DNA from 2 places in the Virgibacillus alimentarius genome. Region 1 is predicted to be linked to the other one. Evidence: riboswitches for the same ligand, from Rfam matches in the RefSeq annotation. Region 1 holds a riboswitch; the other holds the start of a gene.
The links. Region 1 has a riboswitch for S-adenosylmethionine ahead of J2Z81_RS10555 (OsmC family protein). Riboswitches for the same ligand answer to the same signal wherever they lie in the genome.

Region 1 (8,150 bases):
TGCCTCTTTCTTCCCCCTGTCCTGCCATTTTGTACCTACGATTATTTCATCATGCACGTGGTTCCGAAATCGATTGGTGCTACGCTTATCTGCAAATTTCCCATTATAAATATACGATTCAAATCCTGCCCCTCTCCCTGCATTAAGATGAATCGACACAAAGCAATTCGCCCCCCAGTGATTTGCCATATTTGTGCGCTGCTTTAAGGTCAAATATTCATCTTTTGTGCGGGAAAGTTTAATAATTTGTTCCGCATACTCCCGGTTCAAATAATCCCTCATCTTTAGAGCAATCGTCAAGCAAACATCTTTTTCTTTAAGCCCATTACCAATAGCACCCGAATCTGCTCCTCCATGTCCTGCATCAATAAAAATTTTTTTCATCAAAATCCTCCTTTTATAATAGTTTCACTGTTACTATCGAAAGGAGGCACGATTACGGGGCAAATTCATCAACTCATGTTGTGACAAAAGTATTACCCGGGAAATAATATTAACGAAAGCTGTCTATTTTCCGTTCCTATTTATTCGTTAAATCGACAGGAACTTTTTTTGAAGCAAGAAAATGTCGACCTCTTTATCAATAGAGATCGACCTTTTTTAGGTTAATAGATGCTAGGACAAAGCTTTCAACCCAGTCACACCCACTATAATCGCAATTAAACTTATAATCCGAAAGATATTCTTCGATTCACCAAAAAAAATCATATTCATCAATACAGCACCTGCTGTGCCAATTCCGATAAAAACAGAATATGCGACACTCACAAGTAGGTGGGAAAAAGAAACATATAGGAAAGCAAATGAACCACCAAGACCGCCAAAATAGAGTACGCCATTACGAATACTTTTATGCTCACTGAATAACCTTAAACCCAAGACTCCGATCATCTCAAATATCGCTGCAAGTGCAATATACAACCATCCCATTAGTGCATGACCTCCTTACTACCTTCATTGCTTTTATTTTCCGACATTTCGTCAGCCAATTTCAGACCAATTACTCCTAAAACCAATAAAACCATAAACATCATTTTTCCACTTGTTAGATCACCACCGAAAATATACACGTCCATTAGAGCAGTACCCACTGTTCCTGCTGCAGCAAAAATGGCATACACCGTCCCGGTTGGTAACTGCTCACAAGCCTTTGTTAGAAAATGAAGGTCCATTATGATAAAAGTTATTATAAATATCCAATGCCACCATGCATCTGCTATATTAAATCCCAAAATCCAAACAAGTTCAAAAAAACTTGTTAAGAAAACATACATCCAAGCTTTTTTCATCTTCATTCACTCCTTCTTTTATGACTGACGTTCAGTCATTATTAAATAATGAAAGCATGGCGAAATACCATGTAAAAAATCTCTTCAATTAAATTAAAATAAAATTAGCTTTTAAGCGCATGTTTTAAAAAGTCTAAAACTTCTTGTCTCTTTATATTTGCAGCATTATCATCCTGATGGTCATACAAATAAGATTGTTCGGCGGCTGCTTCAATTAATCCTATGAGCAACGTAGCTGTATGCTCTTCATGAACTGTTTCGCGGATAATTCCGTCTGTTTTTGCTTTTTTTAGAAATCCACTCATCCATTTATAATAAGGCTCATAAAGTGTCTCCCATTCTTTTAAGTATTCACTTGACGCTAACCCCGCATAAATCAGAGCGAATATTTCACGGTACTCATTCGTGATATAAAATACAGCATCGACAACTTGCTCTAGTTGACGCGAAAAGGGGGAATCTTGCTGAACTGCTTTTTTAATTTCTTCAAGTGTTTTTTCTACCATTACTTGTGCGATTGAGGGCATGACAGCAAGCTTCGTTGGAAAATACAAATAAAAAGTTCCTTGTGCAATGCCAGCACCTTTTACAATATCAGATACTTTTGCCTTTTCGATACCCTTTTCCTGAAACACATCAATTGCTGAGCGAATAATGTTTTCCTTTTTATTATCCATCAAAACAGCTCCCAACTCATAATGACTGACTGTCATTCATTTTATCCTAATGAGGTATCATTGTCAATATGGTTACAGGTTATAGCCATATATTGCATCCAAAACATACGCTTATTCCATTTTCACAGATGCTTTCTTTGAAAATGTTCTATTCGCTTCCAAGCAGACATATACTCAATGGCAGCAATCAATATGGAACTCAACATCAAGGAGGTATTTTCTGTGCCAAAAGGTCTGCATGATTCAACAATAACCATTCCCATTGACTTTGTTTGGTCTTTTGTTAGTAATATGAATAATTGGGCACCCCTCGTACCCGGTTATATGGAACACGAGATCATTAATGATAGGGAATCAACCTGGAAATTCAAAGGTGACATCGGGATCGTGCAAAAAACCGTCCATCTGAAGATTGAGATTATCAAGTGGGAGGAACCTACGAAGGTCACCTTTCAGTTAACCGGATTAAGTGAAAACTTTAAGGGCAACGGTTATTTTTTAGCAAAAGAATTAAGTGGCCGTGAAACTGAAATAACCGGCTGTCTCGACATAACTGCTAAAGGAATGATGGCACCGGTCGTTAATCCCATATTAAAATCATTCATTCCAAAAACCACAAAAGAGTTTACCGAATCTGTTGTTGATAAAATGGCCAATGACATGCGCATTTTAGTTACATAACGGAGCGTAAAATGCATTCCGTTGCTCATTTTTAAAAGGAATTTGACAAATGGAAAAATTCCATGTATATTATATAAAATGATACAATTTCATATCAAAACTTTCTTATTCAGAGAGGTGGAGGGACTGGCCCCATGATACCTCGGCAACAGGCTATAAGGCACTGTGCCAATTCCAGCAAGTAGCTTACTTGAAAAATAAGAAGAGCAATATAAAAATGGATCTCCACCCTCTTCTTATTTTTAGAAGAGGGTTTTTGTTTTGCTGCTGTTTTGATCTACCGAATCTAAAACGATCGCATAAAAAAAGTCGATTGCTTAATTTAAAAGGAGCGGAACCATGATGAGTAAACTAACGCATTTACAATTTGAACACATCAAAACATCTCTTGAAAAAATGAAATATGGATCCATTATGATTACAGTGCAAAATGGGGAAATTACGCAAATAGATACAACAGAAAAAGTTAAGGATAAAAGACAGCCAGGCATTAAAACAATAAATAAGAACTGGAAAAATTGAATAACGCAGTTTCTTATCAAGAGAGGTGGAGGGAATGGCCCCATGATACCTCGGCAACAGGCTTAAACAAAAGTACTGTGCCAATTCCAGCAGACTATATGTAATGTCTGAAAGATAGGAAGAGGATCAGATTCATGTAAACCTCTTCTTATTCATCAGAAGGGGATTTTTTAATTCCCTTCTGATGAATAAGAAGAGAAAGGCGGTGAGCTTTTAAGATAAACCAAGTATTTTTATCAATATAATCAATGAAGGAGGACTTTTAATGGCTAATACTACATTTATCTCTGAAGTAAAATGGTCTGGTGAAGGAGTATTATCTGTTGCAAATGTCAATGGAAAAGAAGTTATTATTGATGAACCCAAGGAATTGGGTGGTACAGACAAAGGGGCAAATCCGGTAGAATATGTACTTTCTGCATTAGGGGGTTGCATTAATGTGCTTGTGGTCACATTTGCCCAAAAATTTGATGTGGAAGTAAATGGATTAGACGTTCAGCTGGAAGGCGATCTTGATCCCGATGGTTTTCTCGGAATCAATCCTGATGTCCGACCAGGGTACCAGGAAGTTCGCTACAAAGTAAACATTGATTCACCTTCGCCAAAAGAAAATATCGAACAGCTTCTTTCCCATGTAGATGCTATTTGTCCGGTAAAAGATACCTTAGCAGGTACTTCTGTCGTCAATGTGACAAATCAGGCTGCATCAGGCGTATAGAATAAGTAACTTAACTTTATTCTATCCATAAAATCATTAAACTTATATCATATCAAAAAGGACTGCATCGTTTTGACGATACAGTCCTTTATGCATTATTTTGATTGAATTAAAATGATTTAGCTCCGATGTATCTAGGGCCCCAATATGAATCATTCTTATTTGCATATTCCACACCCGTAGCTTCTGTACCAGCATGAATCATTTGGCCATTTCCAACATAGATTCCACTATGAGAAACCCCAGATTTATAAGTGTTTTCAAAGAATACAACATCGCCTGGGCTCGGATTACTTACATGTTGACCACCACTTGCCCACATATCTGCATGAGTTCTACCAACATTTACACCTTCCTGCTTGAGTACATAGGTAACAAATCCACTGCTGTCAAATCCAGCAGGAGTTGTACCTCCCCATACATAAGGTGTTCCTACTAAACTTTGTGCGGTAGAAACAGCGTCGCCAGAACCGGATAATGAAAGAGTTTGTGGTTTTACTTGTTGCTGTGGTGCTTCTTGAATTGTTACATCTTCATCATTCTCTTCTGGTGCATTATTTTCTTCTACAGTTTCATTAGTAGGAGTAGCATTAGAAGGATTTTGATTTAATGCATTAAACGTTGCTGGTCCTGCAATTCCATCAATTTGAATTCCACTGTTTCCTTGTAAATCTCTTACTGCTGATTCTGTAGCTGGACCGTAGATTCCATCAATATTTAGACTGTATCCGAGATTTTGCAATTTAGACTGTAAATCACTAACTGCTGGCCCGCTGTCACCCGGTCTTAACGTTGAAGCATTTGTCTCTTCCGCTTGTACTGCTTCCTGTGCATTGTTTTCTTCTACTTGCGTAGTTTCTGATGTCTGGTTCGCGCTTGTATCGGCAGCAGGGCCTCCGTATGCTAGTACACTTCCAGACATAATTGGTGCTAAAGCAAAAGATGTTGCCAAAACCGTAGTTACAATATACTTCCGAACAGAATATTTACCTTTAAACATTTATGTATCCTCCCATTTTTTACGTATACTATTGGTAGATTTTTACCGTTAGTACATATTCTAGCAAAAAATTCTATTAAAAAGGTTATGATAATAATACGTTTCGGTAACAAAATATGACAAAATGTTACAACTTCAAAAAAAGAGCCCCTATTTGAAAAGAAAATGTAATATTTTATACCTTTATTCGATATCATCCGAAAAAGATTGTCTATCTATGTCATTTAAAAGTAAGTTTTGTTGCTATCAATCGTTTTCCATTTGCCTACTACTTTTCTCTTTCGATCCAAGTAAACGTTCATCCTTTAAATCAACTCAAACAATTCAGAAGTGACATGCTCCGACACTTCATCTATAATATGATTAAGCAAAATGAAACACTCTTGTTAAAAGGTGATATATATGGAAAAGAAATCATTAACCCGATTTATGAAATTTATAGGAAGCAGGGACCTGATTTTTATCCTGATGGTTGTGATATTACTAGGAATAGCGATTTTTATATATAATAAAATTTCCTTTATTTTCTATCCGTTTATTGTCATTATTTCAACGGTAGCTGCTCCCATCATCCTTGCTTTTATTGCTTATTATTTAATGAATCCGATTGTCAATTTGTTGGAGCGTCTGCATGTGAAGCGAATTTGGGGAATTATTATTATTATTTTAGGAATTGCTGGTCTGTTAACAGGTATCATCCTGCTGATTGCCCCGACAATCCAATCTCAGATTAAGGATCTTACCAGTAATTTTCCGAACTATCTTCAGCAAATGAGTGAGGGATTCAGAGGATGGATTAGTCATTCCTTTTTAGGTCCTTTTTACGATGAAGGATATGAATGGGTTGTTACTAACTTAAGTGATCTGACCAGTAAGTTAAGTGAAAATCTCGGTGGTGCAATGGAAGGAATTCGAAATGTTGCAAGCACTGTAACCCATTTCTTTGTTGCAATTTTCACGTTTCCATTTATTCTTTTCTTCCTATTAAAAGATGGAACAAAATTTAAAGAATATTGCCTGCAGTTAATTCCGCCCAAAAACAGGAAGGACGTTAACCAAATTCTCCATAACATGGATGTACAAGTAGGCTCTTATATTCGCGGTCAAATCATTGTTGCTTCTTGCATTGGCATCCTTTTATATATTGGCTATTTAATCATCGGTTTGGATTATGCCATTATCCTTGCATCCATTGCTGCTGTTACCAGTGTTGTTCCTTACCTAGGGCCAATTATCGCCATTTCCCCTGCTATTATTATTGCAATCGTTCATTCACCATTTATGCTACTGAAACTTGCAATCGTATGGGCAGCTGTTCAATTTCTGGAGGGGCATTTTGTTTCACCAAATATTATGGGGCGCACGATGCAAATTCATCCGCTTACCATTATCATTGTTTTACTTGTTGCTGGGAATTTATTTGGAATCGTTGGTGTTATCCTTGGGATACCTGGATATGCTATTTTGAAAGTACTCGTTGTATATCTTTTTGGAAAGTTCAAAATGCGCTATAATAAATATTACGGTGAAAAATACGGCTATTATGAAATGGATAAACATAACACATAGATAGAAAATAGAAAATAACGTCCTTTTCTTCAAAAAGAAATCCGCGGAACTCAATTCTTCCGCGGATTTCTTCTGTTCTCTTATAAAGGACGGTCTTCATATGGTGGCTCAACTGGCTCAGGTGCCACATTTGAATGATCCAGAGCAGGCGTTTGTTTTCTTGCTAGTTGATAGATACTAGCTGAAACGACCTTTGCCACCTCTTCCATTTTCTCTTTGCTGATTTTATCAATTGTGTCTGTTGGTTGATGATATTCCGGCTCTAATGGTGCATAACTAAAAACCGCAGCTGGGATTCCCGCGTCATGGAATGACTGATGATCACTTCTGCCAACTTGTCCATATGTAAGTGAATCACTAACACGCAAGCTTGATGATGCTCCTGTATTTGTTATGATGTTTCGCTCGCCATCTACGGTAAACATGATCATTTCCCCTGCATTTTCACTGCCGACCATATCAAAATTAAACATGCCCATTGAACGATTCTTTTCATCTTCGGTTAATGTAGAAACATAATGCTTCGAACCAAGCAAGCCAAGTTCTTCTGCACCAAATGTCACAAAACGTATTTCAGATGTTGTCGGCATTTTGCTTAGAATTCGGGCTATTTCCATGTTCACCCCTATTCCCGAAGCATTATCACTTGCACCAGGTGATCCAGGAACCGAATCATGATGGGACCCTACGTAGATGATTTCCCCTGTGTCATGATTTTTATGTGCCTTTTTCGTAGCGATCACATTGTGGGAAGTTTTCGTCACAATCTCTCCATCTTCACGTCTTTGAAATTCAAATGGTTGAACTTCCACATCCAGACCATACGATTGATATTGGGATACAATATAATCGATCGCTTCTTTTTCTTCTTTTGTACCTGCCACACGGATACCAATATCAACAGACAGTTCATAAACATGATTATAAATCTTTTCCTTGTCAATTTTTTTAACAATCTTATTATCAAATGCCTGTGATGCTGGTTTGCTCGGTGGTGATGCTTCCACCTTCAGCGTGGTTGGTAATATAACTAGTCCAACCGCAACCAAAATGGTGATGAATAGTTTAGACAATTTCTTCATTCAATCCCTCCCTCATAGCTTAATAGAACATGTCCATCATATCATAAAAAGAATATTTTTAATATTGTTATAATGCTAAATAAGTAGACAATAGAATGAATCTGATCGTTAGAGAAAAGATGCACCGGATTAGGTGGAAAATCCTACTGTTACAACTACAGCTGGGTACTACATGGGCTTGGTAATAATTTTCGTTTATCTAATCACACTTTCAGAAGAAGGTATCGTTATCATTCTTATGTAGTTACCGGCGGCGTATTCCAATTGGTCGGGCTACTCGCAAGCTCGAGCCATTGATAAAAAAGCGAAAAATTTAGTGGGGAACGGTTTAGGAAAGTATAAGAAAGACTAAGTAATAGTTCCAATGTGTTACTTCGGCTTTCTTTCAATAGCTACTGCATGAATAATAAGTTCTATGCCCAAACCAACAGAGACAACATTTGGTAAAATAAACATTAATAGCAAACAGGCTCTACATAACTTTTGTGTTTTTTCTTCATAATGGAATTCCTCTTCATATTAATAACCGTTTATTATACCCGATTGAAATGTGTATCCTTAAATTCACTCGGATATTTGAGTCCGTAACCCAATGTTCGATCCAAACCGATA
Region 2 (7,797 bases), on a different contig from region 1:
ACCTTCTTGCTCTTATATAAGAGTTTCATATTTCACCAGTTATTTAAATACTCTTTTCCCATCTATTTAATCAACTTAATTTATAAAGTAGCCCTAAATTTTATATATTTGTACATTTAACTGATTCTATATACTTCTTTATTCTTTAATTCTCTGCGAAGTATTTTTCCGCTGATTTTTGTTTTTGGTAACTTATCCAGCACTTCAATTTCTCTAGGAGCTGCATGTGCTGATAGATTATTTCTTACAAATACACGAATTTCTTCAAGTAACTCTTGGGACTCTTTATAGCCAGTTCGTAATACAATAAATGCTTTCACTAACTCCCCGCGAAGTGCATCTTGTTTACCAATGACCCCCGCTTCTGCCACTGCCGGATGTTCAATGAGTTTACTTTCTACTTCAAAAGGGCCGATTCTCTCCCCGGCTGAATTAATCATATCGTCGCTTCTGCTATGAAAAAACACATAGTCTTCATCGTCTTGAAAAGCCATGTCACCAGATACATACCAGCCTTTATATTTAAAATAAGAATTGAACTTATCTTTGCTTCCCCAAATCTCCTTCATCAAACCGGGCCACGGTGTACGAATAGCTAATTGTCCAACGGAACCACGTGGTAATTCCTTTCCGCTTTCATCTAATATTCCTACTTTAATCCCTGGAAATGGCCTTCCCATTGATCCTGGTTTAATAGGTTCTGAAGGTAAGTTTACAATCAAATGTCCTCCGGTCTCAGTCATCCACCATGTATCGTGAATACGAATTCCTAGTTGATTCCATGCCCAGTGAATAACCTCTGGATTTAAAGGCTCACCTACACTTAGGACGTGCCTTAAGGAGGAAAGATCATATTTTTTCAATAAATCACCTTGGGATAATAACATTCTAAAAGCAGTTGGCGCACTGTACCATGTGGTTACTTTTAATTCTTCTATTATTTCATACCAATTTTCAGCTTTAAAACGTCCTCCCTGAATGACGACTGTAGCTCTATTTAACCAAGGAGCAAATAAGCCATATACACTTCCTGTTACCCATCCTGGATGAGAGGTACACCAATATACATCATCGTCTTTAAGATCCAACACCCATCTACCTGATTCATAATGATGAATCATAGCACGATGAGCGTGCAAAATCCCCTTCGGTTTACCAGTTGATCCACTTGTATAGTGTATAATGAATCCGTCTTCTAAATGAACCCACTCGATAGTCGCCTCTATATTTGGAGTATTATAAAAGGAATCCTCCAAATCCTCTGTAAACAAAATTGATCGGAGGGAAGGAATATCTTTATTAGAAACGCGATTAATTAAGTATTTATCTGTAATAAGCATTGTTGCACTACAGTCATTCATCCGATCTGTTATTGCTTCCTTCATAAACGCTTCAAATAACGGTCCAGCAATTCCACCAATCTTAATAATCGCTAAAATAGAAATATAGCATGCAGGGGTTTTAGGTAGTAAAACAAACACTCTATCTCCTTTTTTCACGCCATTTTCTTTTAAAACACGAGCATAATGATCTGTTTTTTCTTTAACTTCTGCAAATGTTAAAACTTCTCTCTTATCACCATTTACGTACTGAAGTGCAACTCTCTCTCCAAAACCTTCATCAACATGTCTGTCGATCGTTTCATAAGCAATATTTACTTTTCCTGTTTTCCAAAAACTTAATTTTTCTGCTGCATTATTCCATGAAAATGATTCGTTTATAGCTTGGTAATCTTGTAAATTATATGTACCTGTAATTGACGGAAGCTCATTATTTACTGTAGACATGTTCATCTCCTCCTATTAAATTTAAGCTATCTAATATCTCTGTTTTAAACTCTGCGGATTTCCTACTGCCTCTTTTTCTAGGACGTGGTTCGGCTAATCTAATTTCTTTAGCAATTTCTCCTGGATGACCGCATAAGATAATAATTCGATCACATAAATAAATTGCTTCATCAACATCATGGGTAACTAACACCATTGTGGATTGATAACTTTCCCATACATCCAGTAATAAATCTTGTAAATGCATCTTGGTGAATGCATCCAACGCACTAAATGGTTCGTCCAATAATAGAATTTCCGGAGATGTAATCAAAGACCGGGCGATTGCTACACGTTGGGCCATTCCTCCAGAAAGCTGTTTTGGATAAAGATGTTCACTTCCAGCTAAGCCAACATCTTTCAAATATTGCCTTGCACAATCCTGCTTCTTTAGCTTGCTCCCTTTTAATCCAAACGTAACGTTATCCATTACTGTAAGCCAAGGCATTAAACGGGGTTCTTGAAACATAAAACCAGTATTCTTATGCATTCCTTTTGATATATAATCATTTATAACTATTTCTCCACTATATTCATTATCCAAGCCAGAAATAGCACGTAATAACGTACTTTTTCCACAACCACTCGTACCTAAAATACCAATAATTTCTCCTGGATTTGCAGTAAAAGAAATGTTTCTAACAACTGTTTTACCATTAAATGTTCGGCTAACATCTTTCATTTCTAAACTCACCATGTATACCTCCCGCTATGATTTCATTAAATTGTCCTGCCAGTGTAACGCTTGTTTTTCGATAACTTTCAAAATCCAATCGAAAAATTTTCCGATAATCGCAAATAAAATAATACTAGCAATAATTATCTCGGGAGAAAGTGTATTCTGGCCTAGAACCAACAAGTACCCTAGTCCTTCACTGGCCCCCATCAATTCTGCAGCAACAACAAACATCCAACCGAGTCCTAAACCACTTCGCAAACCAACGAGGAAAGAAGGCAATGCTCCCGGCAAAATGATCCTGCGAATTAATTGAAATATATTTAAATCATAAATTTTTCCGACTTCAATTAATTTTCGGTCAACTCCAAGTATTCCGCTCACAACATTAAGATAGACAGGGAAAAAGACACCAACTGCTATCATTGTTATTTTAGATGGCTCGCCAATTCCCATCCATAAAATGAACAATGGCACCCATGCAAGCGATGGAATAGAACGAAAAGCTTGAATCATTGGATCAAATAATCGCTCTGCATTTTTATAAAAGCCAACAAGTGACCCTAATAGGACAGCAGCTACTGTACCAATTAGAAACCCCATCAAAACACGATAGGTTGTAATTCCAATATGATCCCATAAAGTTCCTTCCTGTGCCATTTCTTTAATGGTAATTAAAATCGTTGTCGGTGCTGGGAGTTGGTAAGTTGGGAAAAATCCTACTCGACTTAATCCTTCCCACGCAATAATTAGAATAATTGGAATGAAACTTCCTAAAAGAACAGATTGAAGATTTTTTGACTGCTTCTTTTTCATTTTTTCATTACCTTTGATGCGCTCTGTAACAAACACAGATGCTATTTCTTCTTTATGCTTTGCCAATTTTATCCTCTCCTTTAGAATAGAACTAATTATCTACTCAATCGTTTCTTTTGCAAATGAGGGGTCAATTAGCTCTATAACAAGTTTTTCGACATTTGCATCCTCATCAATAACTTCTCCGTTTTGTAACACTTTACCAGCTTCTATTAAAGATCTTTGCTGATCTTTACCAGGAACTGGTCCAGAAAAATCATTACGTTCTAATTGCTTTTGTGCTACATCTACTGGAATACTTGCTTCTTCCGCTAGGATTTCTGCTGCCTCTTTAGGATTTTTAATTGTCCAAGTTCTTGCTTTTTCATACACCTCAATGACACGACTGACATATTCAGGATACTGTTCAACAAAACTCTCTCTTACATTTAAAAAACCGTATGTATTAAAATCTACGTTCCGATAGAATAACTCAGCATCAGATTCTATTTCTAGTCGAGCCATGTGAGGGTCAAGGCCAGCCCATCCATCCACAGACCCTGAAGTTAGCGCAGATGCCCCGTCCCCATGCTGTAGATTAACAATCTCAACATTACTGGCTGAAACCCCCTCCTCATTTAATGAACGAAGTAAGAAGATATAAGGATCTGTACCCAGTGTTGCCGCAACCTTCTTTCCTTGTAAATCATTTATACTTTCAATCTTGGAGTCTGCACGGGAGACAAGCGCAGTCCATTCCGGCTTTGAATAAATATATACATTTTTGATTGGCGCACCATTTGCCTTAGACATTAATGCAGCCGCACCTGCTGATGAACCAAAGTCAATACTGTCGCTATTTAAAAACTCTAATGCTTTATTGCTGCCTTGACTTAAAACCCACTCTATCTCAATACCTTCTTCTTCAAATGTCTCTTCTAGCCATCCAAACTTTTTAAGAACCAAGCTAGTTGGTGAATAATAGGCATAATCTAACCGAATTTTTTCTGGTGTACCTTTCGAGCTTGTTTTTGAAAAACATCCCATAGTTAGGAATAGTAAAACTCCTATTAGTCCTATTAATGTGAATTTTCCGACATAATGCTTTCTAAAAATCCTTTTTTCAAGCATTTTACCCTCTCCTTTTTCTATAAAATAATAAATAAAAACCCTCTTCCTAAGAAGAGGGTTAAAAAAACTATTCTCTCTTCTCATCTACCAGGAAATATCCTGCAGGAATTAGCACCTTCATAAACTATTTAATCTAGCCTATGGGTTGCCGGGCATCATTGGGCCAGTCCCTCCGCCTCTCTGGATAAGAAACTTATTTATAAATTTATACGAATAACTACTATACTAAAAAAACCTCTCAGATAAGTTAGAGAGGTTCATCTATTCTCATCTTATCTTCCTAAGCATCTTGCTTAGCTGGATTTAGCACCTATTAGGTATAGCACCTAATGGTTGCTGGGTATCATCGGGCCAGTCCCTCCACCACTCTGGATAAGATTTATTTAATTTTATTAACTAATGATAATTCAGAGTCTATCACAAGGAATTATTTCTGTCAACACTGTTACTGTAAAAATATGAATATTTATAAGGTCATGCATAATCTAGAGAGCTTTGAAGAAATTCTGTTCATCCCAAATAACGATGATAAAGTGTTTTGGCTTCCGATATATTCTTCGTTCCATGTATAAGTGTACGACCATCCTGAAATAGAACGAGCCGCTTTTTTTCAACTGTAAAAGAAAGCAGAAATGGGTTTTGTTCTACCTTCCCCATAGATGACAATGTCTGAGCTATCGTTTCTAAATCACGTTTTTCTTTTTTGGCCGGACGAATTTGAACAGAATCTCTTCCACAAAGCACAGCTGATTTTGTTTGATTTTCATAATCAAGGAATGGGTACGTAGGATGAACGCCGCAGGAGGTGCAATCAGCTTTTCTTAAACTAGAAACATTGATTTTTGATTCTTCGTTTTTCCAAAGATCAAAGGATACTAATTTTTCTCTTCGTGCGCCCCAATCTTCTGTAAGTATTTTTAGTGCCTCGGCTGTTTGATACACTACGACCATATTAGCTGCAGGACTGATGATCCCCGCGGTATCACAGGTCAGTCCGCCAATAGGCACAGTTTCCATCAAACAATGTAAACATGGTGTTTGATTTGGAATAATTGTAAAACTAATACCATAGCTCCCGACACAAGAGCCATAAATCCAAGGCACCCCATATTTCTGTGAAATATCATTAATAATCATCCGAATATCAAAATTATCGGTAGCATCTATTATTAGATCAACATTTTCTATTAAGCTTTCAAATTCTTGCGGACCGACATCTAAAATATGGGCTTCTATTTCTACCTCAGAATTAACTTGTTGGAGCCGCTTTTTGGCAGCAATTGCTTTTGGTATACGCTCTATTGCGTCTGATTCAACAAATAGCTGTTGTCGTTGTAAATTACTCCATTCAACATAATCGCGATCCACTATCGTTATTTTTCCAACACCCCCGCGGACAAGTGATTCCGCATTACCTGTGCCAAGAGCCCCTGCTCCCACGAGTAACACATGCTTTTTTTTTAGTCTTCTTTGTCCCTTTTCACCAATCGGAGCGAACAGCGTTTGTCTGGAATAACGATCATTCATCCGATACTCAGCCCTTCCATTGGACTGCTTGCTGTTGCTGTTCGTTTTTTAGGAATTCTTCCAGCTTCATAACCTAAGCGGCCCGCTTCAATTGCGAGTTTCATCGCTTTAGCCATTTTTACTGGGTCATCTGCAGCAGATACCGCTGTATTTAGTAACACAGCGTCAGCTCCTAATTCCATCGCTATTGCAGCATCAGCAGGAGAACCAATACCAGCGTCGACAATCACTGGAACCTTTGTTTGTTCAACAATAAAACGTAAATGAAGCGGATTAATAATTCCTTGACCTGATCCAATTGGTGAAGCTCCCGGCATGATCGCATGGGCACCAAGTTCTTCCAGTCTTTTAGCAAGCACAACATCATCAGAAGTATATGGCAGAACTGTAAAACCTTCTTTGAGCAGTTCCTCTGTTGCTTTTAATGTTTCCACAGGATCCGGAAGCAACGTCTTATCGCAACCAATAACTTCTACTTTGATCATATCGCAAAGCCCTGAGGCTTGAGCTAGTTTAGCATGGCGTACTGCTTCTTGAGCTGTTTTTGCACCAGCTGTATTTGGTAGCAAGTTAACTTTATCTAAATCTATTTTTTCAAGAAAATTAGGTTGACTTGGTTCATAAATGTTCATGCGCCGGACAGTAAATGTTAAAATTTCAGATTCTGATACCTCTACGGCTTGTTTTTGAATATCAAAATTTGGATATTTTCCTGTTCCTAATAGTAATCTGGAATGAAATTGTTTATCGTTAATGGTTAGCATCTCAACCGCCTCCTACAAATTGGACTAATTCTATTTTGTCACCTTCAAAAATTTGAGTTTTTTCATGTGCATTTTTATCTAAAATCGTGTCATTATGTTCCACAATGATGACAGGGTTGTTTATGTTAAAATGATCAATAACTCCTTTAATTGTACGCACCGAATCAGGTACAGTTACAACCTCCCCGTTTACTCGCAGATTCACTTGCTCACCTCCTCTACACTACGTTGTTTTATTTAAAAAGGGGCTTCTATTTCCTCTCCCTCAAGAAGTTTGGCCATATTTAACCCGGTAATAGGTGCAAGAAGTATTCCATTCCGGTAGTGACCTGTAGCAATCGATAATCCCTCAAACAGCGGGTGTCTTCCCATGTATGGTGTTTTATCAGCTGTTTGCGGCCGAATCCCAGCCCAAGATTTTTCCCACTGTGCACAGGTTAATTCCGGAATCAGTTTGATAGCGCGCTGCATAAGCTGAACGAGGCCCTCTAAATGAACCGATTCATCAAATGTATTTGCTTCTTCGGTCGCTCCAATAACTAGCCTTCCATCTGGTTTTGGCACAATATAACAACCTTTTGAGAATATCGTTCGTATAACCGGGCTCTTTTTAACCCGGACGGAAAAACATTCTCCTTTTACTGGATACGTGTTCAACTTTATCCCTAATTGACTTAGTAATTGTTCACTCCACGCCCCCCCTGTTATAACTGTTTCATCGGCAAATATTTTGCCTATCATCGTTTGAACGCCTATGATTCTATTTGTTTCTTTAATAAAACCACAAACCTCCGTATGTTCCATCATTTCTGCTCCCAGACCTATAGCAGCATGAGCTAATGCTCTAGATAGATTTGGTGGGGAAACATTTCCATCGTTTGGGATATACATAGCCCCTTTTATATACTCAGAAAGGGAAGGTTCCCACTCTCTTAATTCGTTTGGAGCTATCCAAGATGCACTTTCACCTAGCTTTTTCTGAATGGATATGATGGATGCTAGTGAAGCAGCTTCTGCATCCGTTTTCGCTATTTTAAATATCCCATTTTGTACGAGTTGAATATCTATTCCTGTCAAT

Region 2: it holds a riboswitch for S-adenosylmethionine, as region 1 does, so the genes downstream of both, J2Z81_RS03940 (aliphatic sulfonate ABC transporter substrate-binding protein) here and J2Z81_RS10555 (OsmC family protein) in region 1, are expected to answer to the same signal.

Annotation. Positions count from the first base shown of each region.
Region 1 is NZ_JAGIKX010000020.1:41,854-50,003, reverse strand. Features, by position in the region: gene J2Z81_RS10585 (N-acetylmuramoyl-L-alanine amidase) at 1-384, opposite strand, end outside; gene J2Z81_RS10580 (DMT family transporter) at 616-930, opposite strand; gene J2Z81_RS10575 (DMT family transporter) at 930-1,289, opposite strand; gene J2Z81_RS10570 (TetR family transcriptional regulator) at 1,394-1,966, opposite strand; gene J2Z81_RS10565 (CoxG family protein) at 2,189-2,647, shown strand; SAM riboswitch class I at 2,750-2,851, shown strand; gene J2Z81_RS10560 (YezD family protein) at 2,990-3,169, shown strand; SAM riboswitch class I at 3,180-3,290, shown strand; gene J2Z81_RS10555 (OsmC family protein) at 3,435-3,887, shown strand; gene J2Z81_RS10550 (C40 family peptidase) at 3,997-4,887, opposite strand; gene J2Z81_RS10545 (AI-2E family transporter) at 5,290-6,456, shown strand; gene J2Z81_RS10540 (M28 family peptidase) at 6,537-7,538, opposite strand; gene J2Z81_RS10535 (DUF4260 domain-containing protein) at 8,072-8,150, opposite strand, start outside.
Region 2 is NZ_JAGIKX010000003.1:147,716-155,512, reverse strand. Features, by position in the region: gene acsA (acetate--CoA ligase) at 117-1,787, opposite strand; gene J2Z81_RS03950 (ABC transporter ATP-binding protein) at 1,771-2,520, opposite strand; gene J2Z81_RS03945 (ABC transporter permease) at 2,536-3,318, opposite strand; gene J2Z81_RS03940 (aliphatic sulfonate ABC transporter substrate-binding protein) at 3,418-4,428, opposite strand; SAM riboswitch class I at 4,506-4,619, opposite strand; SAM riboswitch class I at 4,698-4,807, opposite strand; gene J2Z81_RS03935 (thiazole biosynthesis adenylyltransferase ThiF) at 4,939-5,955, opposite strand; gene J2Z81_RS03930 (thiazole synthase) at 5,952-6,719, opposite strand; gene thiS (sulfur carrier protein ThiS) at 6,721-6,924, opposite strand; gene thiO (glycine oxidase ThiO) at 6,957-7,797, opposite strand, start outside.